Regions from separate parts of the Paenibacillus sp. FSL R7-0273 genome, predicted to be linked through region 2. Evidence: predicted binding sites of a transcription regulator. Region 2 holds the regulator's gene; each other region holds the start of a gene.
The links. Region 2 encodes Rex, which represses fermentation and respiration genes when NADH is low (regulators of the CRP and FNR family bind a similar motif). Its sites were predicted from a motif close to TTGTGAAATATTTCACAA; they were not measured.
Positions count from the first base shown of each region.

Region 1: the regulator Rex is predicted to act here: its motif matches at 8,954-8,971, upstream of adhE (bifunctional acetaldehyde-CoA/alcohol dehydrogenase).
Region 3: the regulator Rex is predicted to act here: its motif matches at 1,449-1,466, upstream of pflB (formate C-acetyltransferase).

Region 1 is NZ_CP009283.1:4,996,819-5,007,044, reverse strand. It holds gene R70723_RS21670 (peptide ABC transporter substrate-binding protein) at 1-872, shown strand, start outside; gene R70723_RS21665 (cache domain-containing sensor histidine kinase) at 2,017-3,810, shown strand; gene R70723_RS21660 (response regulator) at 3,827-5,161, shown strand; gene R70723_RS21655 (carbohydrate ABC transporter permease) at 5,373-6,200, shown strand; gene R70723_RS21650 (carbohydrate ABC transporter permease) at 6,202-7,074, shown strand; gene R70723_RS21645 (ABC transporter substrate-binding protein) at 7,219-8,691, shown strand; gene adhE (bifunctional acetaldehyde-CoA/alcohol dehydrogenase) at 9,047-10,226, shown strand, end outside.
Region 2 is NZ_CP009283.1:4,731,113-4,741,338, forward strand. It holds gene R70723_RS20330 (3-hydroxyacyl-CoA dehydrogenase family protein) at 1-212, opposite strand, end outside; gene R70723_RS20335 (AAA family ATPase) at 346-1,848, opposite strand; gene R70723_RS20340 (hypothetical protein) at 1,841-2,383, opposite strand; gene R70723_RS20345 (cell wall elongation regulator TseB-like domain-containing protein) at 2,842-3,360, opposite strand; gene R70723_RS20350 (amidohydrolase) at 3,426-4,727, opposite strand; gene R70723_RS20355 (redox-sensing transcriptional repressor Rex) at 4,714-5,367, opposite strand; gene dinG (ATP-dependent DNA helicase DinG) at 5,489-8,347, opposite strand; gene R70723_RS20365 (tetratricopeptide repeat protein) at 8,462-9,103, opposite strand; gene panD (aspartate 1-decarboxylase) at 9,218-9,601, opposite strand; gene panC (pantoate--beta-alanine ligase) at 9,594-10,226, opposite strand, start outside.
Region 3 is NZ_CP009283.1:4,986,443-4,996,668, reverse strand. It holds gene adhE (bifunctional acetaldehyde-CoA/alcohol dehydrogenase) at 1-1,292, shown strand, start outside; gene pflB (formate C-acetyltransferase) at 1,556-3,817, shown strand; gene pflA (pyruvate formate-lyase-activating protein) at 3,941-4,681, shown strand; gene R70723_RS31675 (HIT family protein) at 4,869-5,306, shown strand; gene R70723_RS21620 (extracellular solute-binding protein) at 5,516-6,922, shown strand; gene R70723_RS21615 (carbohydrate ABC transporter permease) at 7,014-7,898, shown strand; gene R70723_RS21610 (carbohydrate ABC transporter permease) at 7,898-8,728, shown strand; gene R70723_RS21605 (cache domain-containing sensor histidine kinase) at 8,755-10,226, shown strand, end outside.

The DNA of each region.
Region 1 (10,226 bases), 270 kb from region 2:
CGGCGGAAGGCCAGCTATCGAATACCGATGCTTATCTCGATGGCGGGCTCGACTGGATCGGCAGCGGTGAAAATACAAGGATTGATTATTATGACCAGATAGCCGCTTATACAAATAATGAAATATATACTTATCCGTACGCCGGTTTATATTATTATCAGTTTAATGTAAATGAAGCTCCATTTAATAATGTGAAGATACGTAAAGCTCTCGCAATGGCGGTTGACCGAAAGGGGCTGCCTTACGGTACTCCGGCTTATGGAGATGTTGCTCCAGCCATTCATGGCGCTAATGAAACCTTCCGTTCAGAAATTAAGGATACCAGATATTTTAAAGAGGATATTAAGTTGGCCAAAAGGCTGCTGCAGGAGGGACTGCAGGAAGAAGGCTTAAGTAGTTTGCCGGAATTCAGCATTATTGTGAATGCGGAGCAAAATCATGATTGGATTGCCTCGCTCATCGTTTCCGGCTGGAAAGAAAGCCTGGGCATCAAGGCGACTGTTGAGGTTCAGAACTGGAATGAGCTGCTGGACAACCGCTACAGCCAGAACTATACGGTGGCAAGAGCAGGCTGGCGGGCGGATTACAATGACCCTGCTGCGTTTCTGGAATACTTTACATCCTGGAGCGCAGATAATGATTCCGGCTGGAGCAGTAAGCTGTATGACAGCTACATCCTGCAGGCACGGCAAAAGCAGGACCCCGCCGAACGGATGCGCCTGTATACCAGGGCCGAGAAATTGCTGATCGATGAAATGGTCATCCTCCCGCTGTACTATTATGTAGCGGATGTCCTGAAGCAGCCGAATGTTCACGGTGTATATGTGGATTTTGACGGCTCGATCGCGTTTACTAGAGGTTATTTAAAATAGTCAGCCATGCTCTCTAGCAAACTCTTTACCATACTCTCTAACACATTCTCTAAGACACTCAGTCTGGCCCGGCAGATTCTGCACAATGGGCCGCATCGTCATTCAGGTCAGCCGGAAGTCCGGCTGGCCTGTTTGCTTTTGAAATTGGTTTGTTTGATTGTTTGTTTTTGGATTTAGTTTGATTTTGTTCACCTAATTCGTCCGTTTTTCAGCATTTGAGCGGATTAGGTGGAAATTGTTCATCTATTTTTCTGTAAAACCTCACATTGACTGATATCGCCATAATTAAGTAACGTTTTTCCAATTAATATGCTTTTTACGTTGTTTGGTGACGAAATAGATGATGTTTTTCCACTTAATTTGCAAATTGTGCTGTTAGTCTGCCCCTGCCGACACCCCGTAAGCAATCTTTTGTGCTTTGCGTTCTCTCTAAAAAGGGGATGGAGCGGCGGAGTCGAGGTTTGGAGCTGCAGGAGCGTCAGCGTCCGCCTTTGTCTGTGGATTTCTACCGCGGGCAGCGGTATCTAATCAAGAAATCCACAGACAACAGCGGCCGAAAGCCCAAACGCTCCGCGCAGCAGCGACGATATCCCCTCCCCCCCCTGCCGACACCCCGTAAGCAATCTTTGTGCTTTGCAGTTTCCGGAAGAGGCTGGAAGTCATGGAGCAGAAATTTGGAGCTGCAGGAGCGTCAGCGTCCGCCTTTGTCTGGGGATTTCCACCGCGGACAGCGGTTTCCAATCAAGAAATCCACAGACAACAGCGGCCGTAAGCCCAAACGCTCCGCGCAGCAGCGACTATATCCCCCTTCCCGCCCCCTGCCGACACCCCGTAAGCAATCTTTTGTGCTTTGCGTTCTCTCTAAAAGGGATGGAGCAGTGGAGTGGAGGTTTGGAGCTGGAGGAGCGTAGCGTCCGCCTTTGTCTGGGGATTTCCACCGCGGACAGCGGTTTCCAATCAAGAAATCCACAGACAACAGCGGCCGTAAGCCCAAACGCTCCGCGCAGCAGCGACTATATCCCCCTTCTTTTTAAAAAACGCCAGCCGCAAAAATTGCATACAATCCCACATAAACAACTTTAAAATAAACATATGTAAGCGCTTCTTCATTTGTTATATTATTGAAACTGGAGGTGGTTCCGGGGTGTTGTCCGCGCTGATCAAGCCGATTGTCCGGCTGAACGTCAAGCAGCAGCTGATTCTGCTGTTCGTCATTATGCTTACTCCCATTCTGGTTCTCAATAGTTACGGCAATTACAAGGCCGAGCAGGTTCTGAAGCGCCATGTCACCAACGCCTATGTGGAGCTGAACAAGCAGAATTTTGCGATCATCAACCGTGACATCGATACAGTCAATAAAATAACGTCGACGGTAATCCAGAATCCTTTTCTGCAGCAGCTGAATATGAGCGGACTTGATCCCATCATGGAGCGGGTGGAGCGCTACGAAACGATAGAAAAGCTGCTGGGCAGCTACTCGCAGGGTGCGGAGCGCGGGGATGTCATTTATTACTCGCTGTATGTGTATGATCCGAACAATTATTATTTTTTCGCCCCCAATTTTCCGCAGGTGAAGAAGGCGGGCGTTTATTTTTTTACCAAGGAAGAGGAGCCGTTCTGGTTCAGGCAGGCGGTGGAGCAAAAGGGCCGGGGCTACCTGATGTTCATGGACCGGCTCAGTCCGCAGGCTGAGGATCTGAAGACGCTTACCTATGTAAGGGCAGTCAATAACATATACCTCGGTGCGGGAACAATCGGCGTGCTGGTGGTCACCAAAATGGAGGCCAAAATCGGCGAATCACTGAAGTCGATTTCATTGCCGGACGGGGAAATTTACCTGACGGATATGAACAACAGGGTGCTTGCCTCCAGCACCAGCTCCACGGGGGAGATTATTGAGCTGCCGGACGGGGCGGAAATCGGTGATCCGGAAGGAACCGTGGACGTGATTACCGATGACTTCATCTATGTGGTGAACAATAATCATATGCTCGGGCAGAAGCTGGTCTACAAGGTTCCGGTAAAAGCGCTGCTCCAGCAGCAGAACGAGATGAAAAGAGTCATTCAGTACATAACTGTTGCATACGCCTTATTCGGCTTAATCATTATTACGTATTTCTGGCGTTCGCTGATGACACCGCTGCAGAAGCTGGCTTTTTTTGTGCGTAAGTATGAGCCGGGCAACCGGGTGCCGGAAACGCCGAAGCGGGGCAGCAATGACGAGGTCAGCGTGCTGATCTCTTCAACCTATGATATGGCGCGCAGGCTGAACGGCCTGATTATGTACAAATACCAGATGGAGCTGAAGCAGAAGGAGTCACAGCTGCAGCTGCTGTATCAGCAGATCAATCCGCATCTTTTGTATAACACCCTGGAGAGTATTTATTGGAAAAGCTCGCTGGAAGGCAACGTCGAATCCGCGGAAATGATTAAGGAGCTGTCCAAGCTGATGAAGATCAGTCTGAGCCGCGGCCGGGAGCTGATTACGCTGGAGGAGGAGCTGGAGCATGCCGGCGCCTATATCAAGCTGCAGCAGCACCGCTACGATTACGTGTTCACAGTGACCTGGAACATTGCAGCGGAAACCAAAAGCAATCTGATTCCCAAAATCACCCTCCAGCCCCTGATCGAAAACGCCATTATCCACGGGGTCAAAAATATGGAGGAGGACGGGGAGATTATCATCACTGCTGCCGCTATGGAGGATAGAGTGCTGATTACAATAGAAGACAATGGCTATAAGCAGGCTGACTATGAGGCGATTACACGGATACTGAAAGATGAGAGCCCGAATCCGGCCAGCGGCTACGGCATCCGCAATATTAACCAGCGGGTGCAGCTGCATTATGGCCCGGATTACGGCATCACCTACGGTCCGCGTGCCGGAGGGGGAACGGTTGCGGCTGTTCTGCTGCCCAAAACAGAAGTTCAAGAATAGAAGGGGGAATCCGCAAATGTTCAATATTCTGGTTGTGGACGATGAACCGCTTATCTGTAAAGGCCTCAGCAATCTGCTTGCTTCCTCCGGACTGGATATCGGTAATATTTATACGGCAGGCAGCGGCTTCGAGGCACTGGATTGCATCCGGATGGAGGAGGTAGATCTGCTTGTCACCGACATCCAGATGGGGGCGATGAGCGGCATCGAGCTGATGCAGCATGCCAAGCTGGCGAAGCCGTGGGTGCAGGCGATTGTCATTTCGGCCCACGAAACGTTCCAGTATGCCCAGATGGCTGTGAGGCTGGGGGCAAAGGATTACCTGATCAAGCCGCTGAACAGCGAGCAGTTTCTGGATTCTGTGCGGAATGTGCTGCTCAAAATGGACCGTCCTTCGCCCGAGCTCGCCGGCTTCATGGCCGGAGCCGGCGAGAGCTTCCGGCTCGAAGAGCCTCTGCCGGCCTACAGCGAGGTGCTGAACAGCCTTCTTACTGATTCTGCCGCCGTGATGGGCGCCGAAGAGCGGATGCGCAAGCTCGATGAGCTGAAGCTGCAGGGCCCTTACTTTGCTGTGCTCAAGATTAAGCTGCCGCTTCCGGGCGCAGACAGCGGAGCTCCTTACAGTCTGCGTGACCGGGGACTGCTGCGTTACGGCGCGCTTAACATCGCCAAAGAGCTGCTGGATCAGGAATGGGACTCGACAGCCTTTTACTCGCCGGAGGAGGAGATTACCGTAATCATCCAGTGGGACGAAAAAAGCTACGAGGAGGCCGGAGGAGGTCAGGTCAGCAGGCTGGATGTGCTGGGCCGCAGCCTTCATTTTAACATCCACAAATTTCTGCATTTGAACGCGGTCATCGGGATTAGCCAGATTCTCAAGGGATTGCCGTTCATGGAGGTGCTGAACCGCCAGGCGTCACGGGCCATCCTCTGGAATAAGGAGCACAACGACCACTACGTATTCTATTACGGGGACTTTAACTGGAACAGCTATACCGGTGCAGGTGAACCCTCCGCCGAGGAGCTTCACACACGCAGCAACCTGATCGTCCAGAAGGCGAAGGAGTATATCGATGAAAATTACGCCCAGAAGGGCTTAACGATACATGAGGTAGCCAAAAAAAATCACGTTAGCCCCAATTATCTGAGCTATCTGTTCAAAAAAAATACAGGCCACAACCTGTGGGAATATGTAATTAAGCTGCGGATGGAGGAAAGCCGTGAGCTGATTCAGCATACCGATCTGCGCCGCTACGAAATTGCTGAACGGGTCGGGTATGAGTCGCCGGAGCATTTCAGCAAGATTTTCAAAAAATACTACGGCATCAGCCCGAGCGAGCTGAAGAAGTAAGAACGCTCATGACTTCGGTAGATATACACATGTGCAGCGTCCCCCGCCTTTCCTACAATTAAGGTAGGAAGCACTTTGCCAAAGTGCTTGAAGACAAAAGGAAAGAGGGAGCCAGATGAATCAGACCGCTGCACTTCACGACAAACTGCCGGCCAAGCTTGAGAGCAAGCCTTATAAGCAGAACCGCTGGAAAAAGAATTTTTGGGGCTATATGTTCCTCGTCCCCGCCATTGTAATTTTCATCATGTTTATGTGGGTGCCTATTTTTAAAGGCTTTCTGTACAGCTTCTATACGGTGGATTTTGTTAAGGGAAACAGCTTCGTCGGATTTGAAAATTATGCGCGGGCACTGACAGACCCAGATGTGCTGATCGCGATCCAAAACACACTATATTACATGCTGCTTTGTCTGGTTGTCGGCTTCTGGGTACCGATTGCCTTCGCCATTGCGATCTCTGAGCTGCGGAAGTTCGGCGGCTTCGTCCGGGTGGCGGCTTATCTGCCTTATGTCATGCCTGCGGTTGTCCTCTACGGGCTGTGGCGGTGGCTGTATGATCCTGTCGGTCCTGTTAATGCGCTGCTTGGGACAATGGGGGCAGATCAGATCCCTTTCCTGACGGACAGCAGGTGGTCGATGCTCTCACTTGTCTTTATGGAGACGTGGCAGCAGTTCGGCTCGGGGATGCTGATCTATCTGGCGGCTGTGCTCAGCATCCCGCGTGACTGGTATGAAGCGGCGGAGATTGACGGAGCCGGGGTGTGGGCGCGGATCCGCCACATTACGCTGCCGTCGCTGCGCAACCTGATCATCCTGATGCTGATTTTGCAGATCATCGCGACCTCTCAGGGCTATCAGTCCCAGCTGGCGCTGCTGGACGGCGGGCCGAACAAGACAACGCTGACCTATGCGCTGCTGATTGTGAAGTATGCTTTTACCAGACTGGATTACGGCACGGCAACGGCGCTTGGCATGCTGATGTTTATCGTTCTTGGCGGTTTGGGCATTTTACAGTTCAGGCTGAATAAGGAGGATAATTAGGATGAAGAGCGTGGAGAGAGGAATTCTGTCTGAGCATGATCTGAAAAAGACAAGCAACAAGGTTGTCTACGGTATTATGGTGCTGTGCATTGCGGTAATGGTGTTCACGATGATGTATCCGATTCTGATGACAATGTTCAACGGGCTGAAATCGAATGTCGAGGTCAACTCGTTTCCGCCGCATTTTTTCCCGCAGGAGTGGCATTTCGGCAATTTGAAGGATGCGGTGAATTATATTGATCTGCTCAAGTATCTCAAGAACACGATTTATATTTTTGCCGGCAACATGGTTATGACGCTTGTCGTGCTGGGGATGGCCTCATTCAGCATTTCGCGGATGAACGTGCCTTACCGCAAGGCGTTCTACTTCTTTTTCCTGATGACACTGTTTATTCCGGCGACAAGCTATATGATTCCGAACTTCGTCAATCTGAAGGAGCTGGGCCTGCTTAACCAGTATGCGGCTTTTTGGCTGCCGGCGGGAGCGAACACCTTTTATTTTCTGCTGCTGAAAAATTTCTTCGACGGCATTCATCCGGAAATCTTTGAAGCGGCGCGGATCGACGGGGCTTCGGAGCCGAGAAGCTTTTTTGTGATCGCAGTGCCGCTGTCGGTGCCGATTTTTGCTACGCTGGCAATTTTTATTTTCTCCACCGCCTGGAATGACTGGTTCTGGCCGTCACTGGTCATGCATTCCGAGGAAAAATATACGCTGGCGACCTCGATCTACAAATATGTAATCAGCGTCAAGGCGCTCAATACAAACATTAAGTTTGCCATTCTCTTTCTCGTGTCGCTGCCGCCGATACTTGTATTCCTGATCTTCCAGAAGTTTATTATGCGCGGCGTGGCCTTGTCGGCGGTAAAAGGCTAAGGCGCGGCACGCCGGACCATTTAACATGAAGGCGCACCATCGTAAACCTGCACATGAAAGCAATATAAATACACCTCGTTTGTAAACGGTTTCTCTTTTAAGATGAATCTGTAAGCTAATTATGAATTGAAAAGGGGAGTTTCAATGCGTAAATTTTCCAGCGTATTAGCAGGTCTCCTTGTGGCAGGTTCGTTGTTATCCGCTTGCGGCGGCAACAATAACAACAACGGAAATGCCCAGGGGAACACAGGAGGGGAAGGGACTCCGGCGCCGGCGGCTACAGCTGCGGATAACAGCACTGCTGCGACAGATGCGCCTGCGGACGATATCACCCAGAGAAAAGTAACAATCAAAATCCATTATCCGACGCCGGACCTGACCGAAATGCGCGCACAGGAAGACGACCGGATCAAACGGTTCCAGGCTGAATATCCGAATGTAGAGATCATCAAGGACGACTGGCAGTACAGTGTCAGCGAAATCGGCATCAAAATGGCAGCCAATGAGGCGCCGACCTTCTTCAACACGTATGCGACGGAAGCCAAATTCCTGGTGGAAAAAGGCTGGGCGGCCGACATCACCGAGCTGTGGAACGCCTATGAGTACAAGGAGCAGATCAATCCGGTGCTGCAGAACCAGTTCCTGATTGACGGCAAAATGTACGGTGTAACCCAAAAGGGCTATGTCACCACTACCATGATCAATAAAAAAATGCTGGATGATAAAGGTGTAACCGTTCCTCCGATGGACTGGACCTGGGATGACATGCTGAATACCGCCAAGGGTGTAGCCGATGCCAAAAAAGGTATTTCCGGCATTGCACCAATGGGTAAAGGCAACGAAGCGGGCTGGAACTGGACTAACTTCCTGTTTGAAGCAGGCGGGGAGATTCAGAACGTGGAGGGCGGCAAGGTTGTAGCTACCTTCAATTCTGAAGCCGGTGTTAAGGCGCTGGATTTCTACAAAAAGCTGAGATGGGAAGCGGAAGCCATTCCGCAGGACTGGGCACTCGGCTGGGGCGATGCGGTCGGCGCATTTCAGCAGGGACGTACAGCGATGGTTATGGCCGGCTCTGACGGTGTAATCGAGCAGGCGCTGAACCAGGGCGGACTCAAGCCGGCGGATGTGCTGACCTATCCGATGCCTGCGGCTGAAAAGGGCGGCAAGCACACCGGTGTACTCGGCGGGGATTATCTCGTAATCAATCCGAACGCCTCCAAGGATGAGCAGGAAATGGCGTTCCGTTACATCACGTTCGATTATTTCTCAGATAAGGGCCTGGAGGCGCTTGATGCAATTCTGCAGCAGCGCAAGGCAGACGGCAAATATTTTATCCCGCCGCTTCTGGACTACTATGCTGCTGATTCTGAGTTCGGCAAGAAAACCAAAGCTGTTTACGACAAATATTCAGACATTGTATATCAATACAATCCGGAGATTATGGCACTGCTTGACGGTAAGCCGGAAGCCCAGTACAACACCCAGGACTACTATGCAACGATGTCCAACGTGATCCAGGAGCTGTTCTCCAAAAAAGGAACGGACTCCAAAGCCCAGCTCGATGCCGCAGCCAAAACGGTACAGGAGCAATTCTTCGATACTATTACAGTTGAGTAGCAGACAGATAGTGGGTTAGTGCAGACAAAAGACCGGCAAAGCCTCCGATCCTGGAGGACAGCCGGTCTTTTTCTTTGCAATGTCAAATCAGGACAAAATGTGACAAGGTATGATCGCCCAAAACATGTGAAAGGACTGCAGTCCGGGCATGAATAGCCTCCTCAGTTAAATATAACCAAGTAAAATACATAAAAAATGGGTAATAAACCTGAATATGATTGAATGTAAGCGCTTTGAAAACAAATCAAAAAAACTTTATACTTTGTGAAAGAATTCACTATACAAGACGGAAATGATGTGTTAAGATAAATGTGTAGAGAAAAACAACCTAAAAATTGACAGGAGGACGAGGGAGATGGCAGTTAAGAACGAAGTCGCCGCCCAAGTGAAACAAACCACCGCTGAAGAATACATTCAGACTTTGGTGGATAAAGCAAAGAAAGCCCTGGATGCGTTCATGGAACTGGATCAGGAGCAGGTTAACACAATCGTTCATGCAATGGCATTGGCAGGTCTCGACAAACATATGTACCTGGCGAAACTTGCTGTCGAAGAAACAGGCCGCGGAGTATACGAAGACAAAATTACGAAGAACATCTTCTCAACAGAATATATCTGGCACGGAATTAAGTATGACAAAACCGTAGGAGTTATTGAGGATAACGCCTACGAGAATTTCCAGAAAATTGCCGAACCAGTCGGAATTGTAATGGGTATCACACCGGTAACCAACCCAACATCCACCACGATGTTTAAAGCTCTGATTTCCGCTAAGACACGTAACCCTATTATATTCGGTTTCCACCCTTCAGCGCAAGAGTGTAGCGCCGCAGCAGCCAAAATTCTTCATGATGCAGGCGTAAAGGCCGGCGCGCCTGAGAACTTCATCCAATGGATCGAGCTTCCTACCATGGATAAGACAAATGCACTGATGAACAACCCTGACGTTGCACTGATCCTGGCAACAGGCGGATCCGCAATGGTTAAAGCAGCTTACAGCTGCGGCAAGCCGGCTCTCGGCGTAGGCCCTGGTAACGTACCTGCCTTCATTGAGAAAAGTGCTGACATTGACCAGGCTGTAACAGATATTATCCTTTCCAAAACATTCGATAACGGTATGATTTGCGCTTCCGAGCAGGCTGTTATTATTGAAGAAGCTATTTTTGACCAAGTGAAGAAAAAGATGATTGCGAACGGCTGCTACTTCGTCAACAAAGATGAAGCTGCCAAGCTGACTAACGGTGCAATGAATGTAGAAAAGTGCGCAGTTAACCCGGCAATCGTAGGCCAATCCGCTGTGAAGATCGCTGAAATGTGCGGAATTCAGGTTCCGGCCGGCACGAAGATTCTGGTTGCTGAAATCGAAGGCGTAGGCACTAAATATCCGCTGTCCGCTGAGAAGCTGAGCCCGGTTCTGGCTTGCTACAAAGTGAAGAACGCTGATCAGGGTATCGAGCGCGCTGCAGAAATTGTTGAATTCGGCGGCATGGGCCACAGCTCGGCGATCCACTCGAATAATGAAGAAGTAATCATGA
Region 2 (10,226 bases):
ATACGGCTCAGAATCAGCTTCTTCTCAGCCTGTGTAATTGCCCATTTCTCCAATTGCTTGTCGAGATTTGTCTCGATCATTTCATAGGAGTAGTCCAGTCTTTCTGCGTTTTTCTCCACCAGTAATACATCAAGACCTTTGGCTGCCAGCATTTCGGCAATCCCCTGTCCCATTGTGCCACCGCCGATGACACCGATCTTTTTAAACTTCATGTAAAAGTCTCCATCCTTTCAGGTATCTATACTTTTGTATTGTACCTTGTCTGTCGAAAAAAAATATATGGCCCGACATATAATAATATCTTAGCATGTCTGAAAAGTAAAAAAAAATAACCGGCATAAATATTTATGCCGGTAATTTTACACTGTCACTAAATTGACAACGAAATTGCTCTCCGGAGAGGACTTCTTCCTTCATCAGGATGTCGAGGGAGTATTCAAAAATACTACGCTGATTCTCAAGCAGCTCCCGGGTGCGGAGCATAAGCTCGTCCAGTATTTTACTGTTTTCCTTCATAAGCTCTTCAGTGGTAACCATTTGCAGATTGGCAATCCCGAGCGAGGTAAGACCCGACTTCATCATTGTCTCTACTATATTCAGCGCCTGGTCAAAATCACCGCGCGAGCCGGTGCTGCGTCCGCCGTAAAACATTTCCTCAGAGGCTGCACCCCCAAGAGCGATCATAATCTGGTCCTCCAGATAGTCTTTGGTATACAGATACTGCTCTGTCTGAGGATTATGCCGTACATAACCAAGTGCCTGGCCGCGCGGAGTCAGAGTCACCTGGCTTACGCTTCCCGGGCGCAGCAGCTCCGCCATAATCGCATGGCCCAGCTCGTGGATCGCCACCCGCCGCTTCTCCTCCTGGTTGGTTTCGCGGTCCGTCTTCTCGCCCATCATAACCTTGTCGATCGCCGAGGATAAATGGCGCTGCTCCACCTCGGTCAGGTTTTCACGCATCATATAAATCGCCGCTTCGTTCATCACGCTCTCCAGCTGGGCGCCGGAGAAGCCGTAAGCTTCCTCGGCAATTTTGTCCAGATCGACTGCAGCATGCAGCGGCTTGTTCTTGGCATGGAGATCAAGGATGGACTTGCGGCCCTTCTTGTCGGGCATATCCACCTGAATATGGCGGTCAAACCGGCCCGGACGCAGCAGTGCTGAATCCAGCATTTCCTTGCGGTTCGTTGCAGCAACCAGCAGGATACGCGGCGTATCGTTATTATAGATCCCGTCCATCTCGGTCAGCAGCTGATTCAAGGTCTGGTCGTATTCCCGCTGCTGTCCGCCTTCGCGCTTGCCGCCGATAACATCAATTTCATCAATAAAAATAATGGCGCTCTGCTTATTTTCCTTAACAGCACGGGTACGGGCATCCTTGAACAAATCACGGATACGTCCGGCCCCGACACCTACATACATTTCCACAAATTCACTGCCTGATGCTGCAACAAAGACGGAGTTGGTATAATGTGCCGCAGCCTTTGCCATCAGTGTCTTCCCTGTTCCCGGAGGGCCTGTCAGCAGAATCCCTTTAAGCGGGCGGATGCCGAACTTGCTGATCTCCTCATGCCGGATCAGGAAATCAAGCGCTTCGCGCAGCTCCTGCTTCGCGTTATCCTGACCGCCGATCTCTTCAAAGGTAAGCTTGGCCGGACCGTTCTTCTTGCGCTTCTTGTCTGCCCCGGCGTTAACAGTAAGTCCTCCGCGCAGATGGGCAATCACCAGCAGGGCCGCGACCATGCCGGCCGCAATGATGACCGGAAAGATATTAATTCCGACAAAAGCCATAAAGATCAGCAGCACCGGAGCAAAGCCGGCGAGAATTTCCTTCCAGTACTTAGGCATTATTCCACACTCCCATCGACCCGGGAACCCGCGGTAAAATAATAAATTTGCTCTGTTTACCGTCGCTCAGGCTCACGTAGACGTTATTGTCATCAATTTCGGTCGTAGCTGTCACATCTTTATACTCGGTGTTTTGAGTTCTGAGTCCGTCCAGCTTAGCCGGAATCAGTGTATACTTGCGGCTTTCCATCGCTTCTGCAACAGAAAACATCGCCTTTTCCCAATAAGCATCGAGCAGGTCGCTGGAGTTCTGGTCCACATCAAGCTTCAGTGTCCGGCCGCCCATGGCCGATTTGCCTTCGGTGTTTACAAACTGTACAAGCTCACGTAATTTGGTTCCCGGCTCAAGCTCGAGTTTCAAAGTGACCTCATTGCGGTTAATACTAATATGTGATTCATTGACTCCTTCATAGGATGATACAATCTTCTGCAGCGGCTCCTGCACAGCAAACTGACGGTAGGCGTACCAGCCTCCAAACAGCAGCGCAGCAGACAACAAAGACGTTAACAGCACTGGCATAAGACGTAATTTCAAGAAACGTCCTCCTCTCAGATGTAAGCCAATCAATATATTAAAAGTTAAGATAGCATGTCTAGCGTTCTTTCATAAGACCGGCATGCTCTTTGGCATGTCTTAAGTACAAGCATTAGTATATCATATGTGTATATACGATTCCGCAAAAAATTGTGAATATATTTAAAATTTTTGGTACTAATTTTTGGATATTCCTGCTTGGCTTCTTTTTCATATCGGCAAAAAAGACATGAATGATGAGCTCATTCATGTCTTTTCTTTGTACAATCAGCCTGCTTTCCCCAGCATCACTGGAATCCGCCCGGGCATAAAGACGTATAATCTTTACATTTGGCAGCTTGCTATATTATTTATATATCATAACAGGCATATCCCGCCATATACGAATATCTGATTAACAAAACAAAGCAGCAGGCAGACCATTACGTCTACCCGCTGCTTTTGCCATTTGTGCCGTCTTATTTGCTAGGCAGGCTGTATCCTTCCCCGATTGCCGTAGCGTCGGCAAAACGGTAGAAACGGTAATAATACCGGCCATCCTGCTTGTAAAAGACCTGCCAGGCATATTCCCCGTTAAATACGCCGGGCAGAAGCCGCCGGATATTGGCACCCGGCAGCTCCGCAGCAAGCTTGTCCTGCATCTGCTGCTCTGAAGTGCCGCTGGCCAGCTCGGCAGCATAAATATCGTTGTCGCCCCCTGCCGGCTTACCGTCAAGTGTAAAGCGGACCCAGACCATCAGCTTGGTTCCGGCCTCATTGGTGCCTGTAAGCACCCAATAAGACGAGTTTTCGTCCCAGACAGACTTCTGGGCCTTGGTCACTTCAGTCAGCCCTGCACGGGCTCTGGCCACTTCCTTGGCCGCGCTGCGCTCAGCCCACTGGTCCTTCATAATATAGGCATAGAACTGCCCGAGTCCGAACAAAAGGAGCAGTACCGCACTGACCGCCAGCGGAAGCCATTTTTTCCTTTTCCTCAAAGCGCAGCTCCCTTTCCTCTATAAAACTCTGTACGCCAACGGATTACCCGTAGCAGCGTAATACATTACCGCTTGAGCAGGCTTTCAAAGGTTTCCTGCGCCTTCCGACGGATTTCCTCTTCGTCCAGCGTCAGGCACTGGCCGTGCTTCACAACCTGCTTACCGTTAACCCAGACATGCTCTACATCCTTTGCACTGGCCGAATATACAGCATGTGAGAGCAGGTCGGAATGCGGCAGCAGGTGCGGCTGGTCAATATCAATCGCAATAAAGTCCGCCTTCATCCCTGCAGCCAGACGGCCGACATTGTTCAGGTAGATCGAGGCCGCCCCGTATTCTGTCGCCATCAGCAGCGCTTCCGGTGCAGGAACAGCCGTCGGATCACCGCTGACCCCTTTATGGATCAGTGCCGCCAGCCGCATCTCCTCAAACATATCCAGATTGTTGTTGCTGGCTGCCCCGTCGGTGCCGAGCGAGACCTTGACTCCTGCCTTCAGCAGCTCAGGCACACGGGCAACTCCGCTCGCCAGCTTCAGGTTACTGCCCGGATTATGAGATACTCCGACATTGTATTTGGCCAGAATTTCAATTTCTTCATCATTCAGATGGACGCCGTGGGCAATCAGGGAAGGGCGGGTGAACATACCCAGCTTTTCCAGATGCGCAACCGGACGAAGACCGTAATCTGCTACATTCTGTTCCACTTCATGACGTGTCTCGGACATATGGGTATGCATCGGCAGATCCAGATCATGGGCTGCCTGTACAAACTTCATGAAGAAGTCCGGCGGACAGGTGTATGGAGCATGCGGCGAGAGCATGGCTGTAATTCTGCCGTCCGCTTTGCCGTGCCAGTTACGCGCAAACTCCACAGCTTCCGCGAGCTTCTGGTTCTGCACATCCTCAGGGCACAGGCCGATGGCGCCGCGCATAAGTACTCCGCGGATACCAGACTGCTCTGTAACCTCTGCCACCCGGTCCATGTGATCATACATGTCCAGGAAGGTTGTAGTTCCGCCCTTCAGCATTTCAAGCACAGACAAGGCGGTTCCCCAGTACACATCATCGCCAGTAAACTTCGCTTCCATCGGCCACATCTTTTCCTGCAGCCAGCTCTGAAGCACCATATCGTCACCATATCCGCGCAGCAGCGACATCGCCGCATGGCCATGGGTGTTGACCAGTCCCGGCATGAACAGCAGACGGCTGCCATCGACCGTCAGGACGCCTTCTCCGGCCGCAGGCTTATCTTCCCCTATGTAAGTGATCAGATCGTCCTCTATCATCATATAACCGCTCAGCACAGGCTGAATGGAGCCGGGTACCAGAAACCGCCCGCCCTCGATTATCGTTTTATTGCTGTTCATCTTTAACTTCTTCCTTTCCGTCATGCAAATAATAGGCAAGGCTCTGCAGATCCGTTGTAAAGTCAGCCGCATGAATGCGGATGGACGACGGTGTCTTCAGAATAACCGGCGCAAAATTAAGAATGGCCTCAATGCCCGATTCCACCAGAATATCAGCAACATTTTGCGCTTCGCTGTCCGGTACGGTTATGATGCCGATCCGGATTCCCTGCTCACGGATGGTCCGTCCAAGCTCCTCCATCGGCTGAACCGTCAGGGAGTTGATCTTCTGGCCCACCTTGGGTGCATAGGAGTCGAATACTGCAGTAATTTTCATTGTATCCTTAAGGTAAGCATTGTAATTCGAAAGGGCATGGCCCAGGTTACCGGCCCCGACCAGAGCTACGTTGATCTGCTGGTCCAGCTTGAGGATGTGACGGATTTTTTCGATCAGATAGGATACATCATAGCCGATGCCCTTCCGGCCAAAATCTCCAAAATAAGCGAGATCCTTACGGATCTGCGCCGGATTAAGATCCAGCTTCTGTCCCAGCTCCTGGGAAGAAACGGTTGCAATTTCGCGCTTCTGGAGATCATTCAGGAAACGCAGGTACACAGGGAGCCTGCGGACGACAGCCTCCGATATTTTGTCCGATTTCATGTCTTCTCCTCCTAAATTTTAGTATAACTCTGCTGTGTATGAAATCCGCAACCATCTCCCTCATCTATTCACAGGAGGCGGTTGCGGCACTAGACAAATATTAGATAATGACGTAAAAAGGTTATGAAATACCGCCTTCCAGCCATTCCTCGATTCTCGGAACCATCTGGTCGGTCAGCATATGCTCCATCTTGGGACCCGGCAGCGAATACAGGAAATACTTCCCGTAATAAGACTCTATTACCCTGGTATCATATACAATGACAATTCCCCGATCCTGGGCGGTGCGAACCAGCCTGCCAAAGCCCTGCTTGAAGCGGATAACCGCCTGCGGCACTGACAGCTTCATGAACGGATTCTTCTTCTGGGCCTGAAGCAGCTCCGACTTCGCTTCTGCAAGCGGATGGTTCGGCGGCTGGAACGGCAGCCTGACTATCGCCAGGCAGGTCAGCGCATCTCCGGGAATATCCACACCCTCCCAGAAGCTGCTCGTGCCAAGCAGAACAGCTGCAGGGCTGTCCTGGAAGCGGCGGATCAGCTTGCTGCGGCTGCCCCCCTCCACTCCTTGTCCCAGCACTGCGATGTCTTCAGTAGCCAGCGCTTCCTTGAGCGGGTCGTAGACCTGCCTCAGCATTTTGTAGGAGGTGAACAGCACCAGCATGCGCCCTTTGGTTGCCACTGCAGCCTCAGCAAGCGAGTGCACAAGCCGGTCAACAAACCTGGCATCGCCTACACTGCCCTTCACACTAGGAAAATCCCGAGGTATTACAAGCAGCGCCTGCTCGCGGTAATTAAACGGTGAAGGCAGCAGTGCGGTCATCAGCCTGTCCTGCTCTACAGCCTCTCCCAGGCCGAGATTATCTATCATGAACTGGAAGGATTTATCTACAGACAGGGTGGCCGAGGTCAGCGTTATACTCTTCTTCTTATCGAAGAACAGCTCTTTGAGCTGGGTGCTGACATCCACCGGAACAGCATACAGCTGCAGGGATTTACCGCGGTAGTTGCTACTGCCCTCCATCCAGTACACAATATTCTCGTCATTCAGGCCCATGAAGAAGCGGATCTGCTCACGTATGGAGGCCAGGTCCTTAAACAGTCCGCCGATGTCAGTCACCAGACTGTCCGAGGAGGACTGGCTGTCCGTATCGCGCATTTCGCTGAGCATCTTGTCGCCTCTGCGGATAATATCACTAAGGCTGAGATTCAGGGTGTTCTCCAGGGCCGCCAGCTCTTCCCAGTCCCTTGGCTTCTTGCCGGGATGCAGCCGCGACACCAGCTGTCCGGCTTCACCGGCAGCCGCATCGCTGCGGTCAGGCAGCAGTCCGAACAGCTTATCGCTGAGCACATCCCATGTCTCCTTAACGGTCAGCAGATCAGGATAGATCCGGTCAATGACACCGCTCCATTCAGAGGCCTGTTCGCTTCCTGAAGACTGCAGGGTCTGGCGCAGCGCCGGCAGCTGTCCGTTCCGGCTGTCCTTATACAGCCGTGTCAGGGTATGGGCTACCGTGAAATACTTCATCTGCATACCCAGATGCTTGCCCGCCACGTCCTCCAGATGATGGGCCTCATCTATGACAAGATGCTCATACGCGGGCAGCAGCTGATGTCCGGCCTTCACATCAGCAAACAGCTTGGAGTGATTCGTGATAACGACATCGGCAATGCCCGCTTCATGCTTGGCCCGGTGATAGTAGCATTTCCGGAACCAGGGGCAGGCTCTGCCAAGACAGGAATCCGTATCGCTGGCAACACTCTCCCAGAAATCGCCGCCCCGGCCGCTGAGGTTCAGCTCCTCATCGTCGCCGGACTGCGTCTGGGTGAGCCAGACCAGCATCTGAGCTGCCGTAAGCGATTCTTCCCTGGTGCTTACAAAGTCTTTATTGTTTATTTTATGTTCAAACTTGCGCAGACACAAATAGTGCCCTCTTCCCTTAAAGACGGCAGCTTTGAATGCAAAGGGAACCACAGTAGTCAGCAGGGGGATGTCGCGCTCACGCAGCTGATCCTGCAGATTGATAGTATGGGTGCTGACCATCACCTTCTGGTCTGTCCGCACACTATGGTAAATAGCCGGCAGCAGGTAGCCCAGCGATTTGCCGGTGCCGGTGCCCGCTTCAATCAGCAGATGCTTCTCCTCCTGAAGGGCTGTCTTTACTTCGCCAATCATAATCTCCTGTGCTTCCCGTGCTTCATACTGGGGTAAGGTATCCTTCAGCCTGGTCGTTACCTCGGCCATGTAATCCTCAAAGGATACATTCTCCAAAGGATTGCCGGAACCCTCCTCGCGCGGCGGAGCAAGCTCATTCCAGTCGCCGACGGCCAGTGCCAGCTGACGGTGAAAGGTCAGCTCGCCCTCGGGCTGGAAGGTCTCCATCTCCCGTTCACGCAGCAGTCCGTCGAAATACCAGGCCAGATCGCTGTCTTCACCAGCGAACAGCTCATTCAGCCGCTGAATGGTCAGCAGCGGCAGGCTGTACAGCTCGTCCAGACATTTAAGCAGTACAAGCGCTGTGGCCAGCGCATCACTGTCTGCCTGATGCGGCCGCTCATGCGTCAGTCCAAAATGTCCGCTGACAGCACCGAGCTGGTACGTGGACAGCGATGGAAAGCATATTTTGAGAAAATCAATCGTATCGAGAATTCTCCCCTGAAACGGCAGATAACCGCAGCGGTCCAGGGCATTCTGTAAAAAGTGAAAATCAAAAGCGACGTTATGCCCTACAAGCACAACATCGTCCAGCAGCGGGACCAGCTCCATCATCATTTCGTCCAGCTCCGGCGCATCTGCAACATCTGCATCGGTAATGCCGGTCAAGCCTGTAATAAAAGGAGGAATCGGTGTTCCGGGCTTGACATAGGACCCATATACCCGGGAAACAGACCGGTCTTCTTCTATAATGGCAAGGCCAACCTGGATGATCTCACCCACAGATTGGGTTCCCGTAGTTTCAAAATCAAGCACGGCAAATTTCATTGTAAGTTCTATTCCCTTTCACTTGAGACTCCATATCAGCATAACAGAAGTTACGTAAAAAGGCGATGCAAGCCGCTTGTCAAGTGGATGCATCGCCTAAATAATGGGCTATGATTACAGAAGCGAAACAAGCTGATCCCCAAACTGGAGCTTCCCGCCTTTTTTGCGGCAGACCTCAAGGTTGAGATTCGGCTCCGGCAGGGCCGGGTCGTGCTGCAGAGATAAACCAAACAGCTCACTCGCCTCAAGGAAGCGCTCCTGGGAGGCCCTGATGCAGCCGAGGGCATTATAGATCATTGCCTTGAGCTTGCTCTCCCGGATCAGGGTAAGCATATGGTTCAGGTGACTCCAGGCCGTCTCACCGTCACCCTCCTGCAAATAAGCCATTGCCAGATACAGGCGGGCAGCAAGGCTGTCCGGATACCTCCTGATTACCTCCTGAAACTGCTGGATGCATTTGCCGTACATCAGCAGCTTGTAATAGCCCTGACCCCGGACAAAGGAATCCATGGCAAGCTCAGGAGCCTCCTGCGGCGCAGCCTCTTCCTCCGGCTCAAGCTGACAATCCGTCTGCTCCCGGAACTCACTCAGCTTCTCGGCAAAGGCCAGCCATTCATCCATTACTCGGTCGCTGAGCCTGTGAAGCATGTTGTACTTGCGGATCAGATCATTCCGGTATTCCCCCTCCGCAGAGGGGTAGTCGCGGGCAATCTCCTGGAGCATCTTGTTCATCTCAGCAAATAAATGTTGAAACATCGGGCCATCCCCCTTTACTGAACATGAAATCAGCCTAAGCTTGCCTGCCTTCATTTTTCGCAAAGTGGGGGCCGTTCATCCCTGCCATTGATTACATGATCCGCTGCAGCCGCCTCAGGCGATCGTTGCGTGAATCTCATGGTCAGCCAGCTTGACCGGCTTATTGTCACCATCTACAAATACAACCGTCGGCTTGTGGCCGGCCAGCTCTTCTGAGGATAACATGGCATAAGAAATAATAATCACTGTATCTCCGGGCTGTACCAGACGGGCTGCTGCCCCGTTCAGACAGATGACGCCGCTGCCGCGCGGTCCGGGAATAACATACGTTTCCAGACGGGAGCCGTTGTTGTTGTCAACAATCTGCACCTTCTCGTTCTCCAGCAGGTCGGCCGCCTCCATCAGATCCTCATCAATCGTAATGCTGCCAACATAGTTAAGATTAGCCTCAGTCACTGTCGCGCGGTGGATTTTGGATTTCATCATATGTCTAAACAAGGGCGGGAGCCTCCTTTGGAATAAATACATTATTGTCAATCAGCCGGGTTCTGCCGAATTTGACTGCCAGCGCAATGATAATTTCACTGCCGGAGGCAGTAAGCAGGGAGCCTGATTCCAAGGTCTCCAGATCCGGGAAGGTCAGAATTTCAACATAATCGATCACGGCTAGCGGTGCAGCCGATATTTCAGATACTAGAAGCGCCCGGGCTTCATCCGCAGTACGCACTGTACCCTCATCCATTGCCTGGCGCACAGTCTTCAGTGAACGGGACAGCACAAGCGCCTGGCTGCGTTCTTCTGCTGACAGATAGACATTGCGTGAGCTGAGCGCCAGCCCGTCATTTTCGCGGATGATCGGACAGGCAATAATTTCTACATTCATATTGAGGTCGGATACCATCCGGCGAAGCACTGCCACCTGCTGGGCATCCTTAAGCCCGAAGAATGCATAATCAGGCTGGACCATATTAAACAGCTTGTTAACAACAGTGGTTACACCGTCGAAATGGCCGGGCCGGGAAGCGCCGCAGAGTCTTGTAGTCAGTGAGGAGACAGCGATCCTGGTAAGAGTCTGCTGCGGATACATTTCCTCCACGCTTGGAATAAAAACAATATCTGCACC
Region 3 (10,226 bases), 260 kb from region 2:
CCATCAATCTGATCAACGTGAAAAGGGTGAACCGTCGTACCGTGAATATGCAATGGTTTAAAGTACCTGACAAGATCTACTTTGAAAAAGGATCCACACAATACCTGGCTAAAATGCCTAACATTACTCGTGTAGCAATCATTACTGACCCTATGATGGTTAAACTGGGTTACGTGGAAAGAGTTGAGCACTACCTGCGCCAGCGCCAGACTCCTGTAGCGATTGAAGTGTTCTCGGAAGTTGAGCCGGATCCATCGACAACTACCGTTGAAAAAGGTACAGCAATGATGAACAGATTCCAGCCGGACTGCATCATCGCACTCGGCGGCGGTTCTCCGATGGATGCTGCCAAAGGCATGTGGCTGTTCTACGAACACCCGGATGTAGACTTCAACAACCTGAAACAGAAATTCATGGATATCCGCAAACGCGTATACAAATATCCTACCCTGGGTCAAAAGGCGAAATTCGTTGCCATTCCGACTACTTCGGGTACCGGTTCAGAAGTAACCTCGTTCGCAGTTATCACTGATAAAACTGCCGGCAACAACACCAAGTATCCGCTGGCTGATTATGAGCTGACTCCAGACGTAGCGATCATTGATCCGGAGTTTGTATACAGCCTGCCAAGAACTGCAGTTGCTGATACAGGTATGGACGTACTGACTCACGCTATTGAAGCTTATGTATCTGTAATGGCAAGCGACTACTCCGACGGTCTGGCAATCAAAGCGATTCAGCTGGTATTCCAGTACCTGGAAAAATCCGCATTGCAGGCAGATAAGGTTGCCCGTGAGAAAATGCACAACGCATCGACACTTGCAGGTATGGCGTTTGCTAACGCATTCCTGGGCATTAACCACAGCTTGGCGCACAAATGGGGCGGACAGTACCACACCGCACACGGCCGCACCAATGCGATCCTGATGCCGCACGTTATCCGTTACAATGCCAAGAAGCCTACGAAGTTCGCTTCGTTCCCTAAATATTCGCACTTTGTAGCTGATGAGCGTTATGCCGAAATTGCTCGCATTCTGGGATTGCCGGCCCGTACTACTGAAGAGGGCGTAACAAGCCTGATCAACGCGATCCGCGACATGAACAAGAAGCTCGGCATCGAAGAATCATTCTCTGCCCTGGGCTTTGATCCTAAGGATTTCGAATCCCGTGTAGATTACCTGGCTGACCGTGCATTTGAAGACCAATGTACAACAGCTAACCCTAAATTGCCGCTGGTAAGTGAGCTGGCTGATGTATACCGCAACGCTTTCTACGGAAGATTTGACGTTTAATTGGTGATTGCCCGGTAAAAGATAAGTTTAAAGGTTAATATGGGACTGGATGGTAGTGACAAATATCACCGGAAAGGTGATATTTGTCACAGTCCTTTTTCAGAAAATAAACTAAAATGTTTATATAAACAACGAGCCCGAGATATGAAAGTGTGATTGTGAATTTTATAACAACCATATCTTTGGGATCACGAGACACGGGATCAACCTTCAAGCCCGCGATCTCTACAAATATAATAAATATATAAATGGAGGGATTTAGCATGTCGGTGATTGAAAAAGATGTACAAGAGGTAAAGTCGGGTTGGAGAAGTTTTACAAAAGGTAAATGGGCCAAGAAAGTTGACGTTAATAACTTTATCACAACAAACATCAAGCCTTACGAAGGAAACGAAGACTTCCTCGTAGGTCCAACAAGCAACACTACTGAACTGTGGAAGATCATTTCCCAGCTGAGCAAGGAAGAAAGAGAAAGAGGCGGCGTATGGGATGTTTCCCTGGATACTGTCTCCACTATTACTTCCCATAACCCAGGTTACATCGACAAGGATAAGGAACAAATCGTAGGCGTACAGACTGATGCTCCTTTCAGACGTTCCATCCAGCCGTTCGGCGGTATCAAGATGATGATCGATGCTACTAAGGCTTATGGCTTCGAGCTTCCGAATAACATTGTCGAAATGTTCACGAATATCCGCAAAACGCATAACCAAGGCGTATTTGATGCATATACACCTGATATGAGAGCAGTGCGTAAATCCGGCGTTATCACAGGTCTTCCTGATGCTTACGGCCGCGGACGCATTATCGGCGACTACCGCCGCGTTGCTCTGTACGGTATTGAATTCCTGATTAAAGATAAGAAACAGCAGCTGACTGAGCTTGAAGTTGATTCTATGACTGAAGATGTAATCCGTCTGCGTGAAGAGCTGTCCGAGCAGATCCGCGCTCTGGGCGAGCTGAAAGAAATGGCTGCCGCTCACGGTCTTGATATTTCCAAACCGGCTAACTCCTTCAAAGAAGCTACTCAATGGGTATACTTCGGTTACCTGGCAGCAGTTAAAGAGCAGAACGGTGCGGCAATGTCCCTTGGACGTGTATCTTCTTTCCTTGATATCTATGCACAACGTGATTTCGAAGAAGGTACTCTTACAGAAGAGCAAGCTCAAGAAATCGTTGACCACTTTGTAATGAAACTGCGTATCGTGAAATTCCTGCGTACGCCTGACTATAACGAACTGTTCTCTGGTGACCCTACTTGGGTTACAGAATCCATCGGCGGTATGGCTGAAGACGGAACAACCCGCGTAACCAAGAACAGCTTCCGCTTCCTGCACACCCTGTACAATCTGGGACCTGCACCGGAACCGAACCTGACTGTACTCTGGTCTGAGAAGCTGCCTGAAGGCTTCAAGAAATATTGCGCTAAGGTATCCATCGAAACCAGTGCGATCCAATATGAGAACGATGATGTAATGCGTCCATACTGGGGTGATGATTACGCAATTGCCTGCTGCGTATCCCCAATGCGCATCGGTAAGCAGATGCAGTTCTTCGGAGCCCGTGCCAACCTTGCAAAAGCCCTGCTGTACGCAATCAACGGCGGTGTGGATGAGAAATCCGGTGCACAGGTAGGTCCTGAATACCCTGCTATCACTTCAGAGTATCTGGATTACAACGAAGTAATGAAACGCTTCAAACCAATGATGGAGTGGCTGGCTAAGACTTACGTTAACACCCTGAACATCATCCACTACATGCATGACAAATATTCCTACGAACGCATCGAAATGGCGCTGCATGACCGCGACATTCTGCGTACAATGGCTTGCGGTATCGCTGGTCTGTCCGTTGCTGCTGACTCCCTGAGCGCAATTAAATATGCTAAGGTTAAACCGATCCGCAACGAACAAGGCATTGCCATCGACTTCGAAACTGAAGGTGAATTCCCTTGCTACGGTAACAACGACGACGCTGTTGACAGCATCGCAGTTGAGCTGGTTGAAACCTTCATGACAATGATCCGCAAAAACAAAACGTACCGTGACGCTGTTCCGACTCAATCGGTACTGACAATCACTTCGAACGTTGTTTACGGTAAGAAGACTGGTACTACTCCAGACGGACGTAAAAAAGGCGAGCCATTCGCACCAGGTGCTAACCCAATGCACGGACGCGACAAGAAGGGCGCACTGGCATCCCTGAACTCGGTTGCTAAACTGCCTTACTCCGATGCACAGGATGGTATCTCCAATACGTTCTCCATCGTTCCTAAGGCGCTGGGTAAAGACGAAGAATCCCGTAAGTCCAACCTGGTATTCATGATGGACGGATACTTCCACAATAGCGCTCAGCATTTGAACGTTAACGTATTTAACCGTGAGCAGCTGATCGATGCTATGGATCACCCAGAGAACTATCCGCAACTGACTGTTCGTGTATCCGGCTATGCTGTTAACTTCATCAAGCTGACCCGCGAACAACAGCTGGACGTTATCAATCGTACGTTCCACTCTTCAATGTAAGATTTGTTCTTGGACATCAGGAACTGAAATAAACCACAGAGCTGCCGCCCTTGCAAGAGGGCGGTAAACTCTTGCCTTGAAATGATTAAAATTTTAAGTTTTTTTTCGAAAGGATGACCTCATATGGTTAAAGGACATATCCACTCTTTAGAAACCTTTGGAACGGTGGATGGCCCGGGAATCCGCTTCGTGCTTTTCATGCAGGGCTGTCTGCTTAAATGCCAATATTGCCACAATCCGGATACCTGGGGACTGAATGAAGGCAAGGAAATGACACTCGAAGAAGTGCTTGCGGAAATCGAGCCTTACTTGAATTATTATAAGACTTCCGGGGGCGGCCTGACTGTATCCGGCGGTGAGCCAACGCTGCAGGCGCATTTCGTGAAGCAGCTGTTTACAGAAGTAAAGAAGCGCTGGAATCTGCATACCACTCTTGATTCCAATGGCTACAATGACGGCTCGAAGATCAGCGATCTGCTGGATGTTACCGATCTTGTCCTGCTGGACCTGAAGCATATTGACGACGAAGCCCATATCAAGCTGACAGGCAAGTCTAATGACCGTACCTTGAAGCTGGCCCGCTGGCTGTCTGACCATAACCGCAAGATGTGGATCCGCCACGTATATGTACCCGGCATTCATAATAAGGAAGAAGACCTGCTTAACCTTGGACGTTTTATCGGAACCCTGAACGGGGTTGAGAAGTTCGAAATCCTGCCTTATCATCAGATGGGGATTTATAAATGGCAAGAGCTTGGCCGTCCTTATGAGCTTGAAGGAGTACCTTCCCCGAGCGATGAGGAAGTACAGCGTGCGTACCGGCTGATTGAAGAAGGACGCAGAGAATCAGCGCTGGTTAAATAATGAATACAGATGAATGAAGCCGTTCCTGACAGCAGACGCCTGCTGCGGGGCGGCTTTTTTGCTTGGCGGCTGTAGAGGCAATATAGCTCATGTTGCATTAGGTTAACTCATGGTATATTAGCCATTGAATACATATAAGGAGCCAATTTAATCAATTACTATCAGTTAGGATCAGTGTCCTTTCTGCCTGCTTCTACAAGGGACCGAAAACGAGCATGTTCTTTCCAGGCAATCGGACATTCTGTACCATGATGAGCTCGTTACAGCATTTATCGCCTCACACTGGTGGCCAGAAAATCCCGGACATGTGCTTATCATCCCCAATAGACATATTGAGAATATTTACAGTCTGACAGGAGAACTCTCCGACCGCATACATAGGCTGGAAATTGAAGTAGCTAAGGCACTAAAGGAAACGTACGGGTGTGACGGAGTCTCTTCACGGCAGCATAATGAGCCGGCAGGCAACCAGGATGTGTGGCATTATCATCTTCATGTATTTCCGCGCTACAAGGACGATCAGCTCTACACTTCCAAAGCCATAAGGACTACGGCAGAGGAACGGAACCTCTATTCAGTCAGGCTTAGGGAATATTTTGCACAAAAAATCAAAAGTAATGTATAGGTTAGGTGACGTTTTAACTATTCTTTACAGCAGCAAATGCAATGAAATGTTGTTTTGAATGACGTTCGATGTTAGATAAATGACATGTATTCGCTTACATTAGAGATTTTTATCCCTGTTGTAGATGAATGTTAACCTTACGATTACAAAAGGCGTTTTCTATAATAAAGAAGTAAGGGAAATCATTAAAATAGGGAGGGTCACCCGAAATGAGAAAAAGTATAGCAATGCTGCTGTCCCTGATGTTTGTATCTTCTGCGCTGTTGACTGCTTGTGGGGGAAACAACAATAATACAGGTAACAACGGAGAAGCCGCAGCTACAAACAGCGGAACGGCTGCAACTAATGCCCCTGCTACAGAAGAGCCTGCGAATACAGAGCCTTTTGAGATGACGATCCGCCATACACAGGTCGGTGCTGACAAGCAAAAGCGTCTGGCCATTCTGGAGGATGTGGTCGGCAAGGTGCAGGAAGAGGTGCCGGGCCTGACCTTTAAGCTGGATGGTGTGGATTCGGATGTGAACCGTAAAGAAAAGCTGCGCGGAGAGATGGCCGCCGGCAACCCGCCTGAAATTTTTGACCTGTTCGGCAGCCCGGATTCCAAGATCTATGCGAAGGAAAGCAAGCTGCTGGATCTGACCCCTATTCTCGAAGAGCTGGGCATTAGGGATAAATTCTCCAATCTGGACCCTTTCACTTACGAAGGCAAAATCTACGGACTGCCGATTGGCGGCTCCGGTGAGGGCTTCTTCTATAACAAGGAATATTACGCAAGCAAAGGCTGGAAAGCACCGGCCACCTTCGCCGAGCTGGAGCAGCAGCTGGCAGATATCAAAGCGGATGGGAAGGTGCCGCTGGCAGGTGCCTCCAAAGCAGGCTGGGTGCCGCTGATGCTGGCTAACCACCTATGGTCCCGCTATGCCGGACCGGATGTTACAGCGAAGTTCGCGACGGGTGAAGCAAAGTGGAGTGACCCGAGCGTTGTCCAAGGCTTCGCCAAATACAAGGAGTGGGTCGATAACGGCTACTTCAAAAAAGGCGAGCTTGGCTTCGAATATGCTGAATATACGACTCAATTCACCAGCGGTGAAGCGATTCTGATGTATGACGGTACATGGAAATCTTCCGTATTTAAGGCCGGCCAGTCCGGTGAAGGCCTGATCGGCAAGGTTGGATTCTTTAATATTCCTGCGGTCGAAGGGGGAGCGGGTGACCAGACAGCGCTGATGCGGGATGTGAACAACGGCTACGGGTTCTCTGCTTCCGCAGGTGAGGATGAGCGCCAGCTGGCAGCTGTGAAATCCTTTATCAAAAATATGTACAACGAAGAAATGCAGCTGCGCGGTCTGGTAGAGGATGGCGTGCTGCCGGCAATGAAGCTGGACCAGTCGGTGCTGGATGCGAACATTACTGATGATCTGATGAAAGAAATCGTAGCGGTGCTGAATAACTCGGCATCCTCCTTCCCGGCGTTTGACTCGCTGGTGCAGGCTGATGTAACTACTGAGATCAGTAACATCCAGATCCAGAAGCTGATCGGCGGCCAGACGACTCCTGAGAAGATGGGTGAAGAGCTGCAGAAGATTCAGGAAGAAGCGAACGCAGCTGTGGAGTAGGCAACCATTGAAATGTACCCTGGTGCCTGCCAGGGTACATTTTTTTCACAACGCAGGACCTTTCCCAGATTCGTAAGCATCGGAGGTAGCCATGAATAAAGCGCTCAGAAATCCGCTCGTCTTCATCCTGTTTGTTCTTCCTGCACTTGCCCTGTTCCTGATTTTTTTTATCTATCCAATTTTCAGCTCCATATACTACAGTCTTACAAGCTGGAACGGAGTTTCCGATACGGTTAAAATGACCGGACTGACAAATTACGAAAAAGCGCTCGGTGATGACCGCTTCTGGATATCGGTGAAGAATAACGGCTGGTTTATTCTGTTCTCTGTCTTTATCCAGGTTCCGCTGATTGTCCTGTTCTCCCTGCTGATTGCCAACGTCAAGAAACTTAAGGGCTTATACAAAACAGCGGTGTTCATGCCTTCAATTATGTCGACAGCAGTCATCGGTATCCTCTGGGGCTTTATCTACGAGCCCAATATCGGCCTGTTCAACAAGCTGCTTGGCCTGGTCGGGATAGAGCCGGTCTACTGGCTGTCCGATGAACGGTTTGCCATGCTGTCGATTCTGATCACCAACGCCTGGCAGTGGACCGGATTCTACATTGTAATGGTGCTTGCAGCGATTCTGTCGATTCCCGGAGAGCTTGACGAAGCAGCCGCAATTGACGGCGCTACGGGCTTCCAGCGGGCTACACGGATCACCCTGCCGCTGATTGTGCCGATTATTTCGGTGGTAATCATGCTCTCTATTGCCGGGGCAATGAAGGCTGCCGATATCGTCATCGTTATGACCAAAGGCGGACCGGCGGGTTCAACGGAGGTTATGGCCACCTATATGATCAAGTATGCAATCACGAACTTTAAATACGGGTACGGCAATACGATTGCGGTCCTGATCTTCGTATTTACGCTTATCGTTACAGTGGTGTACCAGCTGCTGTTTAACCGGCGTAGTGAAAGGATTGAATACTGATGCCGCGCGCCCTGAAAAAAAGTCTGCCGCATGCTGCACTGCTTGGGTATCTCCTGGTTGTACTGTTTCCGTTTCTGTTTGTGCTTTTTTCATCGGTAAAAAAGGATAACAACTCTATTGCCCTGAACCCGTTCGGTATTCCGAAGGAGTTCGTATTCAATAACTATGTGGAAGCCTGGGTCAATGCGAAGATCAGCACGTACTTTTTTAACAGCTTATATATATCGGTCTTTGCTTCGGTAGTATCGATTATACTGGCTGGTATGTTCGCGTTCGCTGTTACCCGGATGCGCCACGGCCGCTGGAATATACTGCTGTACTCGTTTGTACTGGTCGGAATGCTGATTCCGAACAATGCGCTAATGCTGCCGATTTATACGATTGTGCGTAAGCTGCATATTCTAAACACCCACTGGGCGCTTATTGTTCCGTATATTGCCAATGCAATCCCGTTTACGATCATCATTCTCGCTGCCTTCATGCGTTCACTTCCCAGTGAAATTGAGGAAGCAGCGGTAATGGATGGGTTGAAGGCCCCGGGTATCTTTGCTAAGATTATTGTACCTCTGACGGTCCCCGCCATGGTTACAGTATTCATCGTCAATTTCCTGGGAAATTGGAATGAGTTTTTGCTGGCCAACTATTTTCTTTCCAATGATGAGCTGCGCACGCTTCCGGTGGGAATGGTCCAATTCCGTGATCAGTATCAGATGAACTATGCGCAGATGTCTGCCGGTATCGTCTACAGCGTGCTGCCGGTGGTTATCATTTATGCCATTTTGCAGGAGAAAATAATTGAAGGTGTAACGGCAGGCAGCGTAAAGGGCTAACCTAACTACAGTCAGGAGCGCAGCTCATGAATTTGCGCTATAAATTATTTACTGCTTTTTTGGGCCTGATCATTATTCCGCTCTTTACCCTTGGTATGATTATGTTCTTCGTCACGTATAACTCCATTGAGAAGAAGTACAGCCAGCAGTCCGAGTATTCACTCAAAGCAATCAGCTACAGCATCTCCAATGTGTTCAAGGATATGAACAATGTAACGGATAACGGGATTGCGACTTCAGTATTCCATATGGCACTCAGTGCGGATGATCCCTCCAAGCAGGATTTGACGGATGCCGAGCAGCTCAGCCTGAACGCCAGCCAGCGCAATTTCCGGAGTCTGCTGTATAATCATCCGTCGATCAGCTACGCGTTTTTGTACAATTTTAACGGAAAAGGCAGCTCGGAGATTGTCTCGGTATTCACCAAAGAAAACTTCCGGACGCTTCCGTACGAAAAATTCAAGGGAAGTGAGCTGTACGAGGAAGTAATGGAGCTCAACGGTGTACCCAAGTGGCTGGCACCGCATGAATATCCTGAGTTGACCGGAACGGAGCCGGTATTCACGCAGATTCGTCTGATCAAGGAGCTTAGCTTCTTTCAGAATATCGGCATTCTGGTGGTCCAGATCAAAAACTGGGAGTTCGAATCGATCTTCCGAAATTTGAAAATAGGCGACAGCAGCCAGAAGGTGTCCTTCATGCTGGTGAATGATAACGGGATGATCCTGCTTGATCCGGACCACGGTCTGGACGGGCAGGATTTGAGCTCATTTACCGCTAAAAAAATGACGTATAAGCCGGGCTTCCAGAGCTTCAGAACGGAGTTCGCCGGCGATAAAAGCATCCTGTCCGTCTATCATCTCAAGGACTATCCCTGGAGCCTGGTCTCGGTTACCTCGTGGGACTCCCTGTCCCGTGAGGTTACGGTGTTCGCCCGCTGGTTCGTGGCCGTGATCTTCCTGTGCCTTCTGGCTGCGGTCATCTTCAACCTGTTCTTTATGAACCGGATTGCCGGCGGAATCGCCGTCATTGTCCGCTTCATGCGCCGGGTAGAGGATGGTGACCTGACAACAAGGGTAGAGGAAAAGGGCAACGACGAAATGACTCTCCTGGCCAGAGGCATCAACGATCTGATGAACAAGATCCAAATGTTGTTCAACCGGATTCAGGTCGAGCAGCACCGCAAAAATCAGGCGGAAATGCGGGTGCTGCAGGCGCAGATTAAGCCGCATTTTCTGTTCAATACACTGGAATCGATCAATGTGCTGGCGGTGCAGAATGAGGGGCGGAAGGTCAGTGAGATGGTCTACCGGCTGGCCGGCATTCTGCGCATCAGTATTCAGGACCGGGACGAAATTACGCTGCAGGAGGAGATTACCCATCTGCGCAATTATCTGGATATCCAGAAGTTCCGGTTCGAGGATTTATTTGATTATGAGATTGAGATACCGGATGAGCTGCTGGGCTGCGGCATTTTGAAGCTGACGCTCCAGCCCTT